2 linked regions of the Paraneptunicella aestuarii genome follow. The protein of the gene in region 1 binds, or shares a complex with, the protein of each later gene. Links are inferred from orthologs where the notes say so. Each region holds a gene or a part of one and is shown on either strand. Other genes may lie near its edges.

What was found.
Region 2: the proteins of nrdA (region 1) and KIH87_RS07745 are in contact, whole or in part, in an NMR structure (PDB 1QFN), measured with the Escherichia coli proteins. The link is inferred for Paraneptunicella aestuarii from one-to-one orthologs.

What each region holds. Positions count from the first base shown.
Region 1 is NZ_CP074570.1:2,008,901-2,019,894, reverse strand. The notes cover bases 211-3,201. They hold nrdA (class 1a ribonucleoside-diphosphate reductase subunit alpha), read left to right. Parts: upstream 211-540; coding sequence 541-2,862; downstream 2,863-3,201. Other genes in these bases: nrdB (class Ia ribonucleoside-diphosphate reductase subunit beta), read left to right, coding at 2,992-3,201. Also shown: gph (phosphoglycolate phosphatase), read left to right, coding at 1-104; more of nrdB, read left to right, coding at 3,202-4,122; class I ribonucleotide reductase maintenance protein YfaE, read left to right, coding at 4,132-4,401; KIH87_RS08390 (AI-2E family transporter), read right to left, coding at 4,579-5,652; KIH87_RS08385 (hypothetical protein), read left to right, coding at 5,796-6,377; bepA (beta-barrel assembly-enhancing protease), read left to right, coding at 6,589-8,040; KIH87_RS08375 (peroxiredoxin family protein), read right to left, coding at 8,084-8,575; arsC (arsenate reductase (glutaredoxin)), read left to right, coding at 8,696-9,049; wrbA (NAD(P)H:quinone oxidoreductase), read left to right, coding at 9,049-9,618; KIH87_RS08360 (DUF2069 domain-containing protein), read left to right, coding at 9,627-10,010; KIH87_RS08355 (hypothetical protein), read left to right, coding at 10,051-10,994. UniProt on the Escherichia coli protein: Provides the precursors necessary for DNA synthesis. Catalyzes the biosynthesis of deoxyribonucleotides from the corresponding ribonucleotides.
Region 2 is NZ_CP074570.1:1,844,272-1,855,015, reverse strand. The notes cover bases 1-2,741. They hold KIH87_RS07745 (GrxA family glutaredoxin), read left to right. Parts: upstream 1-1,109; coding sequence 1,110-1,373; downstream 1,374-2,741. Other genes in these bases: KIH87_RS07735 (M2 family metallopeptidase), read left to right, coding at 2,473-2,741; KIH87_RS07740 (TetR/AcrR family transcriptional regulator), read right to left, coding at 1,429-2,088; nagZ (beta-N-acetylhexosaminidase), read right to left, coding at 1-881. Outside these bases: more of KIH87_RS07735, read left to right, coding at 2,742-4,320; KIH87_RS07730 (PilZ domain-containing protein), read right to left, coding at 4,414-6,948; KIH87_RS07725 (SixA phosphatase family protein), read right to left, coding at 7,146-7,667; KIH87_RS07720 (ATP-binding protein), read right to left, coding at 7,676-9,901; KIH87_RS07715 (ABC transporter substrate-binding protein), read right to left, coding at 10,124-10,744. UniProt on the Escherichia coli protein: The disulfide bond functions as an electron carrier in the glutathione-dependent synthesis of deoxyribonucleotides by the enzyme ribonucleotide reductase.

The sequences.
Region 1 (10,994 bases):
TAGCCAACTATGGGTATATTTCCGAACACGATAAACCCGAACAATGGCAAGCAGATATCCATATTGATCATGCGCTGGAATTACTCGCACACCTCAGATCATGAAAACACCATATATTGCGAGAAATATATTTACCAGCACTATATGTAGTGTTTTTTTGAGCAATTCAGACTGAGCCGAATAAAAATATTTTAAATTTTTTATTCGGTAATCATTTTCTTGATTTTGATAAATTAACTATCGTTTTTGAAGTTTTAAGTTAGCTCCTACTAACAAAAAGTCACATGTATGTTTAGTAATACCTATGCCCCAATATCTTGGGTTGAATTTATTTAAAAACCTCACTATCTTGTGTTTCGGATACTACAATTAGTGGCGACTAATTGAGCTCCCGGGAATGGCTGAACAAAAAATAATAATAGCTGTTCGAGTGCGCTAACAGGAATAATTCAATATCCCGGTAACTATCATCCCGGTAGCAATCGGTGTTGTTTTGCGCCTGAATTACGATAAAAATTAAAAAATGGCTGATCTATAAGTATGAATAACGACCTTTTAGTTACCAAGCGTAATGGCGAGAGGGAACCCCTCGATCTCGATAAAATCCACAAAGTAATCACATGGGCGGCGAAAGGACTCGATAACGTATCTGTCTCCCAGGTTGAAATTAAGGCTCACATCCAATTCTTTGACGGCATCAAAACCGAAGAAATCCACGGGACACTGATTAAATCAGCAGCCGACCTGATTTCCAAAGAATCTCCGGATTATCAATATCTTGCAGCACGATTAGCCATCTTCCACTTACGTAAAAAAGCTTTTGGGCAGTTTGAACCACCCAAATTGCTGGATCATGTTCGCAACATGGTCGAGAACGGCAAATACGATAAGCACATTCTGGAAGATTACAGTGAAGCCGAACTGGAACAAATGGATGAATACGTCGACCACTGGCGTGACATGGATTTCAGCTATGCAGCCGTTAAACAGCTGGAAGGCAAGTATCTGGTACAAAACCGCGTTACAGGCGAGATCTTTGAAAGCGCTCAGTTCCTGTATATTCTGGTTGCAGCCTGCCTGTTCTCCAAGTATCCAAAAGAAACCCGTATGGGTTACATTCGTCGTTTTTACGATGCCACATCACAGTTCAAGATTTCTTTGCCTACGCCAATTATGTCAGGCGTGCGCACTCCTACCCGTCAGTTCAGCTCATGTGTACTGATTGAAACGGGTGACAGCCTGGATTCCATTAACGCCACTGCTAGCGCTATCGTAAAATACGTCAGCCAACGCGCTGGTATCGGCGTTAATGCCGGTCGCATTCGTGCTTTAGGTAGCCCTATTCGTGGCGGTGAAGCATTCCACACCGGTTGTATTCCATTTTATAAATACTTCCAAACGGCTGTAAAAAGCTGTTCACAAGGTGGTGTTCGCGGTGGCGCGGCTACCCTGTTCTACCCACTTTGGCACCTGGAAGTTGAATCGCTGTTAGTTCTGAAAAACAACCGCGGTGTTGAAGAAAACCGTGTCCGTCATCTGGATTACGGTGTGCAATTCAACAAGACCATGTATCAGCGCCTGATTAAAGACGATTACATCACCCTGTTCAGCCCATCCGATGTTCCCGGCTTGTACGACGCCTTCTTTGAAAATCAGGATAAGTTTGAACAGCTGTATACCCAGTACGAGCAAGACGACAGTATTCGTAAAAAACGCATTAAAGCCATCGAGTTATTTGGCCTGTTCATGCAGGAACGTGCCAGCACGGGTCGTATCTACCTGCAAAACGTGGATCACTGTAATACTCACAGCCCGTTTATTGCGGAAGTTGCACCGATCCGCCAAAGCAACCTGTGCCTGGAAATTGCCTTGCCAACCAAGCCACTTAGCCATGTTAACGACGAGAATGGTGAAATTGCCCTTTGTACGCTGTCGGCGTTCAATCTGGGTGCGATTAATTCTCTGGATGAACTGGACGAACTGGCAGACCTGGCGGTACGTGCTTTAGACAATCTGTTGGATTATCAAGACTACCCGGTTCCTGCTGCATACAACGCGACTATGGGACGTCGTACACTCGGTGTAGGCGTGATCAACTTTGCTTATTATCTGGCGAAGAATGGCGTGAAATACTCCGATGGCAGCGCCAACGGTCTGGTTCACAGAACCTTTGAAGCGATTCAATACTATTTGTTGAAAGCCTCAAACGGACTGGCGAAAGAGAAAGGCGCTTGCCCGAAATTCAACGAAACAACTTATTCTCAAGGTTTGCTGCCCATTGATACCTACAAAAAAGATCTGGACAGTATCTGCAATGAACCTTTGCATCTGGATTGGGAAACATTACGTAAAGACATCGTAGAGCACGGCTTACGTAACTCAACTTTATCCGCTCTGATGCCGTCTGAAACCTCCTCGCAAATTTCCAATGCCACTAACGGCATTGAACCTCCGCGTGGACATATCAGTGTAAAAGCCAGTAAAGACGGTATCTTGAAGCAAGTTGTACCTGAATATCACAAGTACAAAGATGCTTATGAGCTGTTATGGGACATCCCTTCTAACGATGGTTACATTCAGTTAGTTGCTATTATGCAGAAGTTTGTCGACCAAACCATCTCAGCCAACACTAACTACGACCCAGGTAAGTACGAAGGCGGTAAAGTGCCGATGAAGCTGTTGCTTAAAGACTTACTGACAGCCTATAAACTGGGCGTAAAAACCTTCTACTACCATAACACCCGTGATGGTGCTGCGGACGCATCCCTCTCCGATTCAGCCACTAGCGGTCAGGCGAACCAGGCTGAAGAAGTGATAGAGCAGGAAGACGATGATTGCGCTGGCGGTGCGTGCAAAATCTAATTGCACGCATCCTGCGTTTTACCTGCACATAAACAGGTATTGCATTTGAAGTGTTGGCAAAAGCCAGACAAATAAGATCAGGTATTAAGTTCAAGGCAGAACCAAGTAGCGAATAACAAGAGTCAAGCAATGAAATACACCACTTTTAACCAGTTTACGACGAATCCGCTTCAGGAACCTATGTTCTTCGGTAATCCGGTGAACGTTGCACGTTACGACCAACAAAAACACAGCATTTTTGAAAAGCTGGTTGAAAAGCAAATCTCTTTCTTCTGGCGTCCAGAAGAAGTTGACGTCAGCAAAGATCGTATTGATTTTCAAAAGCTGTCTGACTCAGAGAAGCATATTTTTATCTCGAATCTGAAATACCAAACCCTGTTGGATTCCGTGCAAGGCAGAAGCCCTAACATCGCTTTCTTGCCTATCGTATCGTTACCTGAACTGGAAACCTGGGTTGAAACCTGGTCTTTCTTTGAAACCATTCACTCACGTTCTTACACGCACATTTTGCGCAACCTGTTCAGTGAGCCCAGTGCCATTTTTGAAGATATCGTGGTTAACGAAGAAATTAAGCGTCGCGCCACCGACATCTCCAAATACTACGATGATCTGATTTACTACACTCAGCTTTGGCAAACACAGGGGGAAGGCATTCATACCATTGACGGGGAACGTCACATTGTTACCAAGCACGAACTGAAGAAAAAGCTGTTCTTGTGCATGAACTCGGTTAATGCCTTGGAAGCAGTGCGCTTCTACGTCTCTTTCGCTTGTACCTTTGCTTTTGCAGAACGCGAGCTGATGGAAGGTAACTCTAAAATCATTCGCCTTATCGCCCGTGACGAAAGCCTGCACTTAACCTCGACCCAGCATATTTTGAATATCTGGGCAAAAGGCAAAGACGACCCGGAAATGGCAGAAATTGCCGAAGAGTGCAAAGAAGACGCAACCAATATATTCCTCAAAGCCGTAGAGCAAGAGAAGCAATGGGCAAAATACCTGTTCCAGAATGGCTCCATGATTGGTTTGAATGAAGAAATTCTGTGTCAATACGTTGAGTACATTTCCAATGAGCGTATGGCAGCCATCGGTATGGGTAAACCTTTTGACGTGAAAAGTAACCCGCTGCCCTGGATGAACAATTACCTCAACTCTGACAACTTCCAGGTCGCGCCACAAGAAGCAGAAATCAGCTCTTATCTGGTGGGGCAAATTGACAGTGAAGTCAGCGCCAACGATTTTGATGATTTCGACCTGTAGTTTTGGTTGATGTCTGATCCAAAAGAGACTCTATTGATCACCATCAATTCCCAACAAGCCATCGAGTACAGCAGCGGAGAAACGGTACTCGAATGCCTTGAAAACAGGAATATTGAGGTACAGTACCACTGCCGTGAAGGGTTTTGTGGTGCTTGCCGCACCCGCTTGAAACAAGGCGAAGTGGAATACAAGATCGCCCCACTCGCCTACGTCGACGACGACGAAATCCTGCCCTGCTGCTGCGTACCGAAAACGAATATCGAAATAGAAGTGGAATAACGTTTCACTTCAATCTTGCCAGAACCTTTCCAAACTGAACATTGAATCAAATGTGTTGAATTTGATGAGTGACCGACTTCAATAAAATAGAAAAGAAGAGAAATTGTTGCAATACAGGCATGGCGACGGATAGCGGCCTGATACACACCGCTATCCCTTGAATGTTTTTAACGAACGTTACTCATCACAGGCTTTAGAGAATTCCTTTGGTGATGACCAGGCATTGAATAAAGCACGTACCAGGCTGGCTAGAGGTATTGCGAAGAACACGCCCCAAAACCCCCATAAACCTCCGAAAAACAACACGGCAATAATGATGTAGACCGGGTGCAAACTGACCGCCTCAGAAAACAGCACAGGTACAAGCACGTTGCCATCAAGCGCCTGAATAATAGCGTAAGCAACCATAATCGACCAAAAATCGGGCGTAATACCCCACTGAAATAATGCCACGGCAGCGATGGGTAACGTCACAACGGCTGCACCAATATAAGGGATCAATACAGAGAAACCGACCAAGACACCCAACAACAATGAATAGCGCAAATCCATCAGAGCAAAGGTGATAGTTGAAACGGTTCCCACAATAATAATTTCAATTACCTTGCCACGAATATAGTTCAGAATCTGAATATTCATTTCCTGCCCCACCTGCTTGATCAAGCGGCGTTCTTTTGGCAAAAGATTGGAAATATTATCAAGCAGTTGCTGCTTATCCTTGAGCATAAACAGCACCATAATAGGCACCAATATCAAATAGATAAGTAATGCTGCCGCACCAAACAATGAACTAAATGAGGCAGACAATAGCCCCTCCCCAATCTTCACAACTCGCTCATCAACACCACTGAGCATTTTCTCGATTTGATTTACATTGATAAATTGCGGGTAGTTATTCGGCAACGCGGTTATCCACGCCTGCGCCTGTTCCCAAATCTGTGGCATTTCATTTGCCAGGTTCAAACTTTGCTGCCAGATAACCGGAACCAAACCTATTGTGGCTAACGTCACCAAACCAACAAATAAGAGCAACACGACACTGCTGGCGTAAGTTCTACTCAAACCCATATTCTGCAAACGAACCACTGGCCAGTCGAGCAGATATGCCAGTACGATGGCAACAATAACAGGGGCCAGCATATTTCCCCAGAATAGTAAAATCAGGCTCGAAATTATTAACAAAAACAGCAGCATGGCTGAATCTGGATCTGAGAACTTGCGTTTATACCAGCGACCAAACACTTCGAACATTTGATTTCCTTTTAATATAAAACTGATGCATCTGAATCAGGAGAGACAGGATCATCATCTTAGCAAAGAAGTATCCATCCCAAAATTTTAATTGCGTGTTATAGTTAACTAAATTCGTGAGAAAAGTTACCGGAAAACGCCGCATGAATAGCCCCGAATCTCTGAAAGAAATCAATATCTTGAAAAAAAGGCTTAGCTGGGGTGAGTTACCTCCCTTCTATCACATGATCGCCAACTCGGTTGCAGAACTTGAAGGCATTCATACTCACGGATTTGAACACCCTTTAAAACGCCTGATTAATCGCCAAAACTGGAATCTGGATAGATTGAAAGGAAAAATGGATCTCAATGGCGAAATCCAGGTTGAGCGCAAACCCAAATTAACCTTGTATCGTAAGTTCCATGATGGCAATTACGAGATACATTGCGCTCCTACCAGCCAGGGCGGCCCGGTGTTTGTTTATGCCAAAGGCGACCCCTTTATTGATTTTAGGGTCTGGGATCCCGCCACAATGGGATGCATTCTACGTTTGCCCAAGTTTGCAGATTTTATCGTCCATGCCTACCGTAAGGGAGATGAAGCGGATCGTATATTGATAAAATACACGTCAGATATCATTGATAATTTACTCACAACGCTCGCAAGTGAAGTCGACATAGAAGAATACAAAGGGCAATCAATTAAAGATGTGCTCAGTGAAATTGAAGACACACTTAAAAAATAAAAATAAAAGTAAGAAACAATAGATAGGAAATAGCGGTCAATATAACTTAACATCGCTTCAGTATTGTTGAGAAAATCAGCAAGCAAAGCGTTTAAAATGCATTTTACGGAACTATTCCTTGTCATTTATTTCAAAATAGTAAATTCAAGGTCAGTTCAAACAACATCGGTTCAAATCCAAAATAATGTCGTTGCCAATAACTCAATCATTCATGAAACAAACATTTTTCTTTTTATTGTCATGCTTTTTAAGTTTTTCCAGCCTGGCACAAACACAGCATATTAATTCTCAGAAGAATGCTTTGCCTTCTATTGGCGTTGTTGCATCCGAAGCGATTAGCATTGAAAAAGAGCAGCTCATTGGCGACGCCTTGATGCGTCAACTCAGAGCACAAGCGCCCATCATCATGGATCCGGTTCTGGAGGAATACCTCAACGACCTGGGGAATCGTCTTGTTATTCAAGCCGAAGATGTCAAATTCCCGTTTAACTTCTTTTGGCTAAACAATAAAGATATCAATGCCTTCGCCTTCTTTGGCGGTAATGTAGGCGTGCATACAGGACTGATGTTAGCCGCTGACAACGAAAGCGAGTTGGCTTCGGTACTTGCACACGAAATCAGCCACGTCACTCAACGCCATGTGGCACGAACCATTGCAGCAAGACAAAAAAGCTCACCGCTACAGGTAGCCAGCCTGATTGGCGGGTTGATCCTGGCAGCCGTAAACCCGGAAGCCGGTATTGCGGCTATATCGGCAACCAATGCCGCAAGCCAACAATTCAGCATTAACTATACTCGCTCAAATGAGCAGGAAGCTGACCGCGTTGGATTCCAGATTATGCGTAAATCCGGCTTTGACACCAACGCCTCCGCCACTTTCTTTGGCAAATTGGCAGCAAAAGAGCGCTCTCGCTCAAAAGCGCCAGCATTTTTGATGACGCACCCTCGCCCAGAATCTCGGGTAGCTGATGCTCGTAATCGTCAATTACTCAGCCAAGCCAATTCCATAGCACCAAGCCTGGCTTTCCATTTAGCGAAAGCGCGCGTGATCGCTCGATACTCGGGCGATGAGAAATACAATATCCAGTTTTTCCAGAACCAGATTGAAAAGCAGGAATATGTCTTTGAAGAGGCAGCTAAATATGGTTTAGCCATGTCATATCTGAACAATAACCAATCCGATGAAGCGGAAGCATTAATCAATGAGCTATTGGCACAAGATCCTGAAAACCTGTTTTATCTGGATGTTGTTACCGACATCTATCTGGCTCAAGGACAATCGCAAAAAGCCGTTAGCAAGCTGGAAGTGTTAGCTAAAAAAATGCCGAGAAATCGCGTGATCACGCTAAATCTGGCTAATGCAGCAATAAAACAGGGGAAATACCAATACGCCACCAATATCATTAAAGATTATTTATTGATAAATCCGGAACATACGCTGTCGTATCAGTTGCTGATTGAGTCTTATGGTAGCAATAACCAGATGCTGGAAATGCACCAAACCCGTGCGGAATGGTTTTCGTTGATGGGCGCCTACCCCAATGCCATTGATGAGTTACATTCAGCTTATAACTACGCCAAAGATAATCACCTGGAAAAGCAACGTATTCGTGCTCGAATAGAACAGTTTAGAGAAGCTCAGGAACAGGTTCAGAAACTTTAGATCGAGCCATTTGCCTGAGCTATCTCTTGATATTTTGAACCAGCTATTTTTGACCTTTGTGCGCCTGACTTTGCAACATGGCAATAGCGGCAAACAAGGTCTCTGAGGTTTGTTCGCCAAGCAGCTTTTTCTCAACCTTACCTTCTGGAGAAATCAGGAAAGTAGCGGGTAACTGTTGCGGCTTTGGAACCATTAAATTAGGCTCAGGATCGGTTCTTACCACTGGAAATTGCATGTCATATTTCTGCTTTAGCGCAGTAAGTTCTTCCAAGGTTAAAGCATCATAACTGGCAGCAATTAACTTGATATTCTTGCCTTGAATCTGATGATGAAACTCGTTTAGCTCCGGCACTTCGCGTAAACAAGGGGCACACCACTCGGCAAAATAGTTCAATACCACCCATTCACCTTGAAGCTCGCTCCAGGAGATTTTATCTCCCTGCACAGTTTGAAAATCAAACCGCATCATTTGTTGCACCGCAACACCCAAGACCATTGCCAACGCGGCTCCAACTATTAAAAGAGATTTATTCAAGAGAGCTCCTTACATTCGATCATCATTAGTTCTGCCTAGAAGGTTCAATTCAAGTGCCATTTAACAGCAATTTCGGTATAAAATACCCGAAATTTGATTAGCGAATAGATAACAAACACCATGTCAAATATCACGATATTACACAATCCACGTTGCTCCAAGAGCAGACAAACGCTGCAAATTCTTAATGACGGTGGCTATGCATCAACCGTTGTTGAATACCTGAAAACACCACCCGATGCCGCAACGCTGGAGCAAATCAAATCCAAATTGGGCTTGTCTTCCTATAAAGACATGATGCGCACCAAAGAGCCTGAATTCCAAGAGCTTGGATTGGACGCCAAAGATATTACCGAAGTGCAGCTGTTGCAAGCAATGGTGGATTGCCCGAAGCTTATTGAGCGTCCAATAGTCATTACTGACGATGCAGCTCGAATCGGTCGCCCACCTGAACAAGTGTTGGAAATTCTTTAATGCACGACATTTTGGTACTTTATTACAGCCAACAAGGCAGTACCCGTCATCTCGCCAATCAAATTGCTTTGGGGATTGAACAAGCGGGCTGTATTGCACGCTTACGTACCGTGCCATCGCTGCACAACCCAGATGCGGAAACACAAGATCCATTAGTACAGAAGCAAGACTTGGAAGAGTGCATTGGCCTGGCAATGGGCAGCCCGACTCGTTTTGGTCAAATGGCTGCGCCCTTAAAACACTTTTGGGATAGCACCAGTGACTTGTGGCTGAAAAGTACGTTACAAGACAAACCGGCTTGCGTGTTTACTTCAACGTCCAGCTTACACGGTGGGCAAGAAGCAACCTTGTTATCCATGATGTTGCCGCTACTTCATCATGGCATGGTGTTGCTTGGTATTCCCTATGCGGAACCCGCCTTGCATACCACAACAACTGGCGGCACGCCTTACGGAGCCAGCCATTTGGCTCATAACAACAATATTCAGCTTTCAGACGACGAAAAGCAGTTGTGTACTGCGTTAGGCAAACGTCTGGCAGCAAACGCATTAAAATTACAGCAAAATTAAGGTAACTCATGTCTGATAAAACCAAACTGTTCAGAGCAATTGCATTATTTGGCTATTTTGGATTGCTGATCTGGATGGTGCTTTGGCATTTCGTGCTTATTCCCGACTCTCCCTACTCGGTGCTATTCCGGGTACTGTTCTGGATTGTTCCTTTGCTATTGCCACTAAAAGGCATGATCCAAGGCAAGCCTTATACCCACGCTTGGGCTAACTTTATTGTTATGTTTTATCTATTGCATGGATTAACCGCTATCTATTCAAATGCCGATGAATGGGTTTATGCGCTTATCGAGATATTATTGGCAACTGCGATGTTTATCGGGTGTAGCTTCTATGCAAGGTTTAGAGGCAGAGAATTAGGTTTGGGATTGAAGAAATTAAAAACGGAATAGCAGGTTCTAATTGTAAAGGATGAGTTGAGGAAGGTTAAAAATGAAAAAGCAAATTGCAGTGTTACTTGTTTCTTCATTCGCATTAGCGACGTTAAATGGGTGTGGAGGCGGCTCTTCAAGTTCCAGCAAGAACTCATCAAGCGCTAATAGTAGTTCCTCAACCATCAATACCGCCCCATTAAATGAGCGTTTATCCCTTATCGCTCCTAACCTCATCACAGCCTACCAAGCCACCGGGTTAGTTGCCCATATTGATGGTGGCGCAGAAATTGTGTCATCACACTGGCAACAAATCAGTGGCCCCGAAGTCACGTTCCTCGCCGGCAATAGTCAGGTAATAGGCTTCGATGTTGCCGAAGCTGGCGATTATACCTTTAGTTATTCAGCAACCGACTCCACAGGCGCAACGGCCGAGCAACAAATCAGTTTTACAGCCGTTCCCAATTCCAGCTCAGAACAAGCCAATGTCAGGTTGGATCATGCCGTAACAGAACAAGGCAAAGTATCGTTAAGAGTAGACAGCAGTGTGCCAGATAGTTTGTTCAATGTGTCATGGCAGCAAGTGGCTGGGGTGAGTATTCCCACCAGTTCCATGACAGTTCAAGGGCAATACCTGTTTTTCGATGCACCTGTGGTTTTAGAAGATGAACTACTGGAATTTAGAGCGACGATTACCACGGAAGGTGGTCAGCAACTCTCAGACACGGCTTTTGTGCTGGTTAAAAACACCGCCATTAACAATAGCGGTTATTTCCCCGATGTTGTAGAACGGGTTGTGTCTGAAGATGTCTATCCATACATCAGCAATACTGCTTACAGCAATGCGTTGGTGGATTGTTTGTACAATAATTTGATTGATGAATCTTGCCTGTTCTCTACCTTGCCAATTATCGCCAAAGATCAAAGCGCATCGTCTAACAATGTTCCAAGCATCGAAACCATTATGCAACGCGTTGTGGTTTCCCATGATTGGATGGCACAGCG
Region 2 (10,744 bases), 160 kb from region 1 along the record:
AACTCATCCAACACCTGAATAGCGCCTTTTCGGTGATTACATACCAATGCCATGTCACAACCCGCGTTAAATGCCGCTTCAGCACGTTGAGTAAAGCTACCAATGCCTGTCGCACCTTCCATCGCTAAATCATCTGAAAAGACAACACCATCAAACCCTAGCTGTTGACGCAAAATCTGTTTAATCCAAACCTCAGAAAAACCCGCCGGCATGTCGTCCACGTCTGGATAAATCACATGCGCTGGCATCACGGCATCCAACAGTCCCTGCTCATGAACGGCTTTAAATACAGACATATCAATGTTGAAAACATCTCCTCTCGCTCGCTTATCAACAGGGATAGCAATATGGGAATCTTCCAGGACATTACCATGACCCGGAAAATGCTTGCCTGTTGACTTCATGCCCGCTTCTCGCATCCCTTCAATAAAAGCTGCGCCTATTGAAATGATATCTTGCGGGTTGTCGCTAAAGCTTCTGTCGCCAATCACTTCTGAGATACCGTGAATATCCAGTACCGGCGCAAAACTAATATCAATATCAACAGCTTGCACTTCAGCTGCCATCAACCAACCAAAGCTTTTGGCATACTGACAGGCCGTATTGATATCTTCAGGAAAGGAATTCTGCAAACTTCCCATTGCAGGAATGGCACTAAACCCCTGACGAAAACGTTGTACACGCCCCCCTTCATGATCAACAGCGAACAGCAATTCATTTCGTGCCGCTGCGCGAGTTTGCCGAACAAGTTCTCTTACTTGTGTGACATCGTGATAATTGCGAGTAAACAGAATGACTCCACCTACCAAGGGGTGTTCAAGGATCTCTTTTTCTTCCGGAGTCAGCTCATATCCGGTGAGATCTAACATTATTGGTGCCATAAAGGGTCTTTATAATGATTTTTATTGCGCACCAATATAAAAGATGTGCCAGAAAATACAATCATTTGCCCGGCAACCTATCAAAAATGCGTCAATCTCCGGTTAATCGTAATTACTGATGAATTAAATCGAATTAATCGTCTTTTCCATTGAAATACATGAACTAGAATAGTCACATTAAATGATGATTCTTCTTATATGACTGTAAGAAAAAACCGGGAGAAAACAATGTACGCTGTCATTTTTGGACGTGAAGGATGCCCTTATTGTGTAAGAGCAAAAGATTTAGCAACAAAGTTAAGTGAAGAGCGCGATGACTTCAAATTTCGCTATATCGACATTCAAAAAGAAGGTATCAGCAAGGCTGATTTGGAAAAAACCGTGGGTAAACCGGTAGAAACCGTACCTCAAATCTTTTTGGATCAAGAACATATCGGAGGATTTACTGACTTTGAGGCTTATGCCAAAGCGCATTTAGGTTTATACGAGTAAACCATATGTTGACTTAATCTCATTGAGTCAACACTAAAAGAAAACGCCAATTACATCAGGCTATATCTCTCTCGGGATATAGTTTGATGTTCACCGCGCCAGGCGCAGCAAAACCCGCAGCAACAAAGTGGATAACCTTGCGGATCAGTTCAGCTATATCCATCTTCTCGTGAAAATCTGCCGCAGCGATATCCGTTAATGCCCGGCTTGAAGCCATTGTGAAAACACAAGATCCCAAAGCAAAATGCCAACGCCAAAACACTTCTTCTTTAGGTAAATGAGGAACCGTGGCATACAAGGCTCCATTAAAACGTTTCATAACATCGCCGTAATGGATATTGATGTACTTGCGCACGTGCCCTTGAGATTCATAGTAAGCTTTCGCGAATAACTGCACAAAAGTACGAGTACCATTGGGCCTTACCGAATCAAGCATTAAAAGCGGCTCAACCATCAACTCAAACAAATTTTCTGCATTAGCATTAGGGTGGTGCTCAGAGAGAAGATTGATGCGTTTATCCACTTCCGGCATCAATACACCAAGATATCGATCAAGAACCGCCTGAATAAGTTCTTTTTTGGAACCAAAGTGGTAGTTCACTGATGCGAGGTTTACATCCGCTTTACTGGTAATCGAGCGCAGTGATGTGTTGTCAAATCCCAGTTCAGAGAACAACAATTCGGCAGCATTAAGAATTTTATTTTTCGTGTTCACAGAGCAATACAAAATCCAATCATATCCACCTGACTCTATAGGCATGTTTACGAAAGTGCAAGTCTGTAGATGCCTAACCTATCGCCATAAGATCCAAGCCTCAGGGTAAACGCCCTCAACCTCAATAAATTCCGTAAAAAATAAAAGTCCCTATCTCATTATTTGCGCTACTTATCGCAAATTAATCACCGCTTACATACAAAGTCTGTTTATCCGTCGTTTTTTGATTATACTGGCCGATTATTTTAATACATGGGAATGTCGAGGAGAGTGAAGGTAACATTAATTTTCGGTTTTAACCTGTTAACTGTTATCTAAAAGACACAAGGGTTCACTCATCACTTCGACGATAGAATACAGCAACAACTCAGGATTATTAATATTATGATAAAAGCAAAATCCTCCAGCCTGGCACTGCTTATCAGCGCAGTGCTCGGTCTCTCAGCATGCTCTGAACAATCACCTAAAAACGACACAAGTGCCAAAGTTTCCCCTCAAGCTACTGCGGCAGAAGCAAAAGAGTTTCTGAAACAATCTCAGGAAGAATTAAATAAGCTTTCCTTACCAGCAGCTCAAGCAGCGTGGGCTTATCAAACCTATATTAATCAGGATACAGCCAATGTTTCGGCTTATCTTGGTGAGCGTGTTTCCAGCAAAGCTTCTGAAATGGCTAAAGAATCGGCCAGATTCAACAATGTAGAAGTAGACGCTGACACTCGTCGTATGTTGGACTTGTTGCGTCATTCCCTGGTATTACCACCACCGTCCGATGCCAAGCAATCTGAGCGTTTAGCTCAAATTCAGACAGACCTGGAAGGCATGTATGGCTCTGGAAAATACTGCCAAGGCGACGGTGACAACAAGAAATGTATGACTCTGACAGAAATGAGTTCCATTATGGCGACTCAACGCGACCCAGAATTACTGTTGGAGCTTTGGAAAGGTTGGCGAGAAGTCTCTGTTCCCATGAAACCTCTTTATATGGAAGAAGTTGAAATCGCGAACAAGGGAGCTCAAGAGCTTGGTTTTGCTGATATCAGTGAGCTTTGGCGCGGCAAATATGACATGAAATCTGACGACTTTGAAGCAGAGCTTGATCGTCTATGGGGGCAAGTAAAGCCATTTTATGATGCACTTCACTGCCACGTAAGAGCTGAACTGGGTGAAACTTACGGCACAGATATTGTTCCACAAGATAAGCCTATTCCAGCTCACCTGCTTGGCAATATGTGGGCACAAACGTGGTCCAATATCTATGATGTTGTTAAGCCAGAGCAGGAAATGAAAGTCATTGATGTGACCAAAGCATTGGAAGACAACGGCTATGACGAAATCAAAATGGTTAAGCAAGCGGAAGCTTTCTTTACAGGCTTGGGATTTGAACCTCTACCAGAGACTTTCTGGGAGCGCTCGATGTTCCAACAACCCGCTGATCGCGACGTTGTGTGCCACGCTTCTGCCTGGAACCTGGACAACGTAGACGACCTGCGTATTAAGATGTGTATCCAGAAAACAGGGGAAGAATTCGCCGTTATTCACCACGAATTAGGCCATAACTTCTATCAGCGTGCCTATAACAAGCAGCCTCTGTTGTACCAAAGCTCTGCAAACGATGGATTCCATGAAGCTATCGGTGACACCATCGCATTGTCCATCACACCTAAATACCTGAAAGGCATCGGCTTGGTTGACGAAATTCCTGATGCGTCAAACGACATTGGTATGTTGTTAAAAACCGCTTTGGACAAAATTGCCTTCGTTCCATTTGGTTTGCTAGTTGATAAATGGCGCTGGGGTGTATTCTCCGGCAAGATCAAGCCTGAAGATTACAACAAATACTGGTGGGAACTACGTGAGCAATATCAAGGCGTAGCATCACCTGTAGAGCGCCCTGCGGATGCATTTGACCCAGGTGCGAAATACCACATTCCAGGTAATACACCATATAGCCGCTACTTCCTTGCTCATATTTTACAATTCCAATTCCACAGAGCTTTGTGTGAAATTGCGGGTGACGAAGGTCCGGTTCATCGCTGTTCTATTGCGAATAACAAAGAAGCTGGCGCAGCATTAAATAAAATGTTGATGATGGGTCAAAGCAAACCTTGGCAAGAAGCTCTGGAAGTATTAACAGGTAAGCCAGAAATGGATGCAACAGCAATTCTTGATTACTTTGCTCCACTTAAAACCTGGTTAGATGAGCAAAATAAAGGCCGTCAGTGCGGTTGGTAAACACCCCTTGCATATAAGCTAAAGGCGTTCTTTTGAACGCCTTTTTCATTCTTGATTTCAATACACGAGCCTTAGCAAAAGTAATACGAACTCTTATTCACTGGGTTTTCGATTCAATAAGATCTCTTCTTCGCTAAATCCATATCGACGCATGACTTCATCCGTTGTATCGATAACCTCTCCTACCCCTATGATTTTTTTCAGCTCATTTTCAAACTGGGTAAGTTCCTCACTGGCGTTTTTGCGCACGTAGTTTCGCTCTTCTTTCAAAAATTCCCAGTCAATATCCGCTGATTGAGAAAACCATACAGTAACTGAAAAGAAAATCCCACGAGCCAAACAGGTAGCAATATAGTCTTGGCGTTCCATATTGCTGGCAAAGTCTTCACTTGGCTTACTTGTAACCATTTTCTCAAGCGAGCTAGCGTCAGGATGGTAAGCAATAAAAATTTCTTTCATCACCCCTTCCCTCAGTTCTGGTTTACCCTTGGAAGGCATCATCTTGAGTATTTCAGTGACAAAGTGTTGTTCATATTCGCCATCAGAAAACAGGGTATACATATTTTGAACATTACTGGTTCTGTCGGCCTCAATGCCCAAATTGAACAAGGTCGCAATTCGAGTAGGAATAACCGGGCGAGACATGGCTGCGGGTAATCGATATTTACCATGAAGCTTAAAATATAAGCCAAAATTCAAGGCATTATTCACATACAAATTGCGTAATGCATCGGGTAAATCCTCAATCTTTGATGGCGGATTATTGAGGTGCTTTTCAGCTACTGTTCGCGAATAGTTAATAAAGAAATGTTCCGCTGTGTGAATATCACTATCTCGCTTTTTGAACGGTTTTAACGAGACAAATTTACCGCCGGCACCAATATCGACAACCTCAAAAGGTAGATCAACCATTTGGTGATGCTTGGAGCGCGTTTTCAACTCAGGGAAGGTAATCTTTAGCACTTCGCCTTCTTGCCAGGGCAACCCTTCTCTCAATCCAACCCGGATTAAATAAGGGGTTACCAAATCGGTCACACCATCCTGTTTTACACCGTCTTTTTCCAGAATAACATTGGTTCTCACAGGAAACGGGCTGCGTGTTTGCTTAATATCACCGCGCAAGTTATTAAGCTGGATCATACTAAATGACTTTGACTCATCAGGCTCTGCCTGACGAAATCGTAATAGCGCCTTATAGTGTTTCTGGCTGACTTTATGGCGATGATAGGCCAAAACCTGAGTTTCATCGGTAATATCTGTCATCAGCACCATATGACTCAGCGCTCGTACTACTTTTAAGGCTCGCACAGAAATGGGAATTTTCCCCTCTTCCATTTCTTTTTTCGCCTGAGGAGTGGTCAACGGGCGATAACTTTGCTGCTCAGAGATCTCTTTAACTTGTAGTTTATAAACTCGCCAACTGGCTTGCCTGGTAGCATAAGCAAGAAAAGAGCTACGCAATAGCTCGTTGTCCTTTAACTCATAATCCATAGCCGTATAAAAAACCACATCATCTTTGCTGGTGGTATTAAAGGCATAGGCGTATAGCTCGGTAATTCCCCGCTCAATAATATAAGAGAGGCGCTCCTGACTTAATAATACGGATAAACAATGCTGCTGTTGCTTGTTACTCCAATAACAAAGCGATTTGGCACTCACTTCATTGGATAAAGCGTATCGAGGATAGAACTCACCTTTAGAATGAACTATAAAGACCGGAAATGACTTGGAGCCTTTAATAAAATACTGCTCCAAGCCTTTTATATTGAGCGAGCGCAGTGAATTACTCACATTCACCTTTCTCACCGGTTTCAAGGTACGTATCAGATCACGTAAAAATACCGTCACCTTGTCATAAAGCGTTACCTGAATGCGTTTTAATCCGATTTGCCGCTCGTCATCATGACGAATGATATTAACGACTTGATATCGCTCTCCATTGACATCATTCAATACATACTTGTTTTCCAATCCGGTGTAATAGAGTTGAAATACGTCCCCCACGGAGAACTGCATTTCACTATTGGTACGTACTCGAATGCCATGTAAGGAAAGATCCAGAGAACGGGCTTCAAATACTTCATTACAATCGGAACGTAATTCGACCTTACAGAAGAAATTCATTCTTTCTTCCTTTCTACGGTCAATATCAGCAAAACAATACGAGGGAACCAGATACGATATTTGAGGTGCAGATTGGGTCTCGACCGACTGCTGCGCTAGTGCAGGTGACTTGCCAGCCTTGAAGCTTTCTTGAGCCTCAACGACAGATTTTTCATAACGAACCCGAAAATTGTTTTCGGTTTTATGCACAGCTTCAAATACACCAATCGTAAAATCACCGAAAACACCGAGTTGTTTTTCAAACACCTGAGCCGCGACAGGATCCATAAAGTGATTGATATCCTCATACTCATAACGTTCACAAATCCCATCCACTTTGCCACGCAAATCGATCACCTGGCGACAAGGTTTTAGAAGCCTGCGAACCTCCATTTTGAGCACGAAATCACTACTGTTGGGTTCATTTTCCCGAGCCTGCAAATAAATATGCTGCATAGACTCAACAGAAAGATTGACATCAAGGTTTTTAAAAATCTCTTTGCTTTTACCCAATCCATTCACCATTCATCATTCAATCAGTCTCTGCCCCATATCAGAGATGAAATATTGATATGTTCACTTGTGACTTCCCCAACTCACAAACGTTCCTGCATCTAAGTATTGCTAGAACAGGTTTAAAGTGATTATTCTCGAATCAACATTCTCACTATAGCAACCTCTTTAGTGGGAGTCATTAAAGTATAGGTATTGAAAAAGAGACGCTACAACATAGATGGCTGTAGCCAATGCACTAGTTTGGACTTGGAAACAATGGTCTTTTGTTCCAGGAGTTCTTTCCAATTTTCAATATCAAGCGATATATGTAATTGCGCACTGGTAACGATATTCTCCAATTCTTTACCCAGCAGATATTCTGCAAGCAAATTCAAACCCGGATTGTGAGCCACTAACCAAAGTGAGTTAACACTCTTTTTTACTTTCGCAAGAATAGAAAGAAGCGTTTGGCCGGATGCTTCATAAATCAAGGGTTCCAAAGATAACACACTGATCGGCCAGCGATTTTCCTCAATATAGGCTAGCGCTGTCGCATAAGTGCGTACAGAATGAGAACACAAGATCAATTGTGGACAATCAAAGGATTTTCCATTCAATTCTTCATTTGCCAGGCATCTGGCCATATCAACAGCATTGAGCAACCCCCTTTTATTAAGTGGGCGATAACAGTCCTCTACGGGATATTTCCAACTTGATTTAGCATGACGACACAATACCAAATGTTTCAAAATCAGCCTCAAACCACTTTATCAACCGACAACCACTGGCGCATTTTTTCATACAGCATGTCTCTAATAATAGGCTTGGCCAGGTAATCATTCATCCCCATTGCTTTGGCTTTCTTAATTTCATCCGGTAATGCATTTGCGCTCAATCCCACAACAGGAATATCCAAATGTAATGTTTCCCTTATTTCACGAGTCGCAGTGTAACCATCCATTACGGGCATTTGTACATCCATCAAGACCAGATCGGCAGCATTATCCTTCAGGAAATTAACGGCAAGCTCACCATTCTCAACATGCACAACCTCTATGTGTTGTTCAGCCAACATTGCCATAACCACTTCGGCATTAATAATGTTGTCTTCTACCAGCAATATGCGTTTTTTGTTCTCTGAATCAAAAGGTTCAAATGCTCCCTCTTTATTACCTTTCGGCTGAGATAGAGACACCACCCCTTTGTACAAAAGGTTAATCAATGATTCCCGGTTAACGCTGGTGTATAAGGGGTGAACATTAGGAGGTAATTTACGAGAGCTCAATAACACTTCATCTGCATTAACAATAACCGTGAAATCCTCTCCCAGATTTCCCATATCCAAAAATTCCCCCAAAGAGCACAAACGCACCCTTCTCTCACCTTTACTAAATACGTCTAAACGTTTTATCAATGCCAACATAGGCGCAGAAAGACCACATGACTCCAGATCACCATTTTCGACTGTTATCAACGCCAGCACATCTTTCAGTTTTTCTTGAAGTTCAAAATGGGCACTGGGTAAAACCGGAATGCTAAAATAGAAGCAACTACCTCTTCCTTCCTTGCTTTGAACACCAATTTCACCGCCCATCAAATCGACCAAATTCTTACTGATAGTCAGCCCTAATCCCGTACCACCATATTTACGGGTAGTAGAACCATCAGCCTGAACAAATTCGTCAAAGAGTGTTGTCTGCTTAGCTTCAGGAATACCAATGCCAGTATCGATAACCTTACCCTTTAACCAAATTTGCTCTTCTGTCAGTTCCATCGACATATCGATAGTTACCGAACCACTCTCAGTAAATTTAACGGCATTGTTAACCAAGTTAAGTAAAATCTGGTGCAAGCGAAGAGGATCTGAGCGAATACTTAAAGGCAAATCTGCGGCTAAATTCGCATGTAGTTTAAGCCCTTTTAAATCAGCATTATTACGGCACAACTCAATGACCTGCTCAACTAACTGATCAGGGCAAAAGTCAATATTATCAATCACCACCTTGCCAGCCGCTAATTTCGAAAAATCCAGAATGTCATTGATAATGCCAACCAGGGTTTGTCCGCTAAGAAAAATTTTCTGTAGATACTGTTGAATTTGCTCTGGACTATCAGACTTTTGAGCTACCTGAACCAAGCCGAGAATACCATTAATCGGGGTTCTGATTTCATGGCTCATATTGGCAAGAAATGCCGACTTAAGTGCCGACATGTCTTCGGCCTTTTCTTTCGCTTTTTCCATCGCTTCCAAACTTTTCAGTTCAGTCAAAGACATTTGGTACAGCGAATTCGATAACAATTGAAATTCATCATAGCCGCTATCAGGAAAATCTTTATATACCTCTCCCGGTTCTTTTCTATTAATGCTATTCATCAATTTATCAAGTGGGTTTAGCGTAAATTGCCGAAACAGAGCATAACCTAATGATGCAAAAATAATTGAGCCTAAAAACAAATACAGAAAATGGATCTGATTCGCATCTTCTATCGCCTTGTTAACAGCTTCACCACTCCATTTAATAAGCATTAAATAATTCTTTAATTCCTTGCTACCTTTAGGCACTGTACGAATATTGTAACTAAACCAAAAATCATTATTTCCAAGATCAACAAACTGCGATTTTCGTGTTCTCAACGCACTTTGCACTCTTTCACGAAGTTCTCCGGGTAAATCAATAATATCTTTGCGGTATTTAAAACTACTGGAAGCTATAATCTGGTTTGACTGCTTATCAACAAAAATAACGAACTCAACTTCCTCTGAACTCGCCAGGTTTGTCGCAACACGAGTGAAATTACTGCGCCCTAAGTCAGCTTCCAAGGCTAATACAGCTGCATCGGCCATTTCTTGAGCTCGATTACGAGAAGTTTCAAGGAGAATGCCTTGAGTCGACCGATTGATTAAATAGCTTTGGGCAAGAAAAAACAGCATGAACAACACGCCCATGGGAAGCAAAACCTTGGTGGAAATAGACCACTTCATTATTGCTCCTGCTGACACATGAGATGAGCGAACACGCAAGACAAGAAGATGATACCAAAGACAGTACTGTTATACTCAAGCGACATCGCTTAAACCTCGGCTTCAGACCACATCGGCATACACAACACAATTATGGACATTTATATTACCTGATGGATTCTATCTATCCGGCACTCTTTTAGCTACTAACATTGCTCTTTTATGTGAAGAGCATCACGTAGATTATAGTTGAGGGTCAACAAAATGAATCAAATCCAAATCTTTTAAACATCTTAACGCTGTAGCAGGGGTAATCTCACACGCAAGTTTAAGCAACTTTTTCACTTTTTCAGGTTCTTCATGCAAATGAGCTTGTTGCCGCCAATCCAAAAATTCAACGCCTGAAATTTCTTTCTTTGCCAGCTCAACATCAACACCTAATTGTTCTGCAATAAAGGCGAGAAAAGGCTCAGGATTATTGTTGATTTTCTTCATCACCGCTTCCCAGAGACGACGCAAATCTTTCTTGAGGACAGGATCCCTGTCCCCTTTTAACATAATCACATCAATTATTTTGTAAGGTGTGCTGCTGCTATTAAAGATCACATGTACATTTTCAGATTTTAACAATTGAGTCGAAATTGGTGGATAAGTGACATAGGCTTGAATAGCCCCCGATGACAGCATAGATTCTGCATTCACCTGCTCGGCTTCAACATGCTCAACTTTAGGCTGAGAAATACCAACAGAGTCAAAAGCTATTTGAACAACATAATGACTTAAAGCCTGCCATTCAAAACCAACGGGCTGGCCTTGCAAATCCGCCAATGATTCAATTTGTTTATTGGCAACAATAACATCACC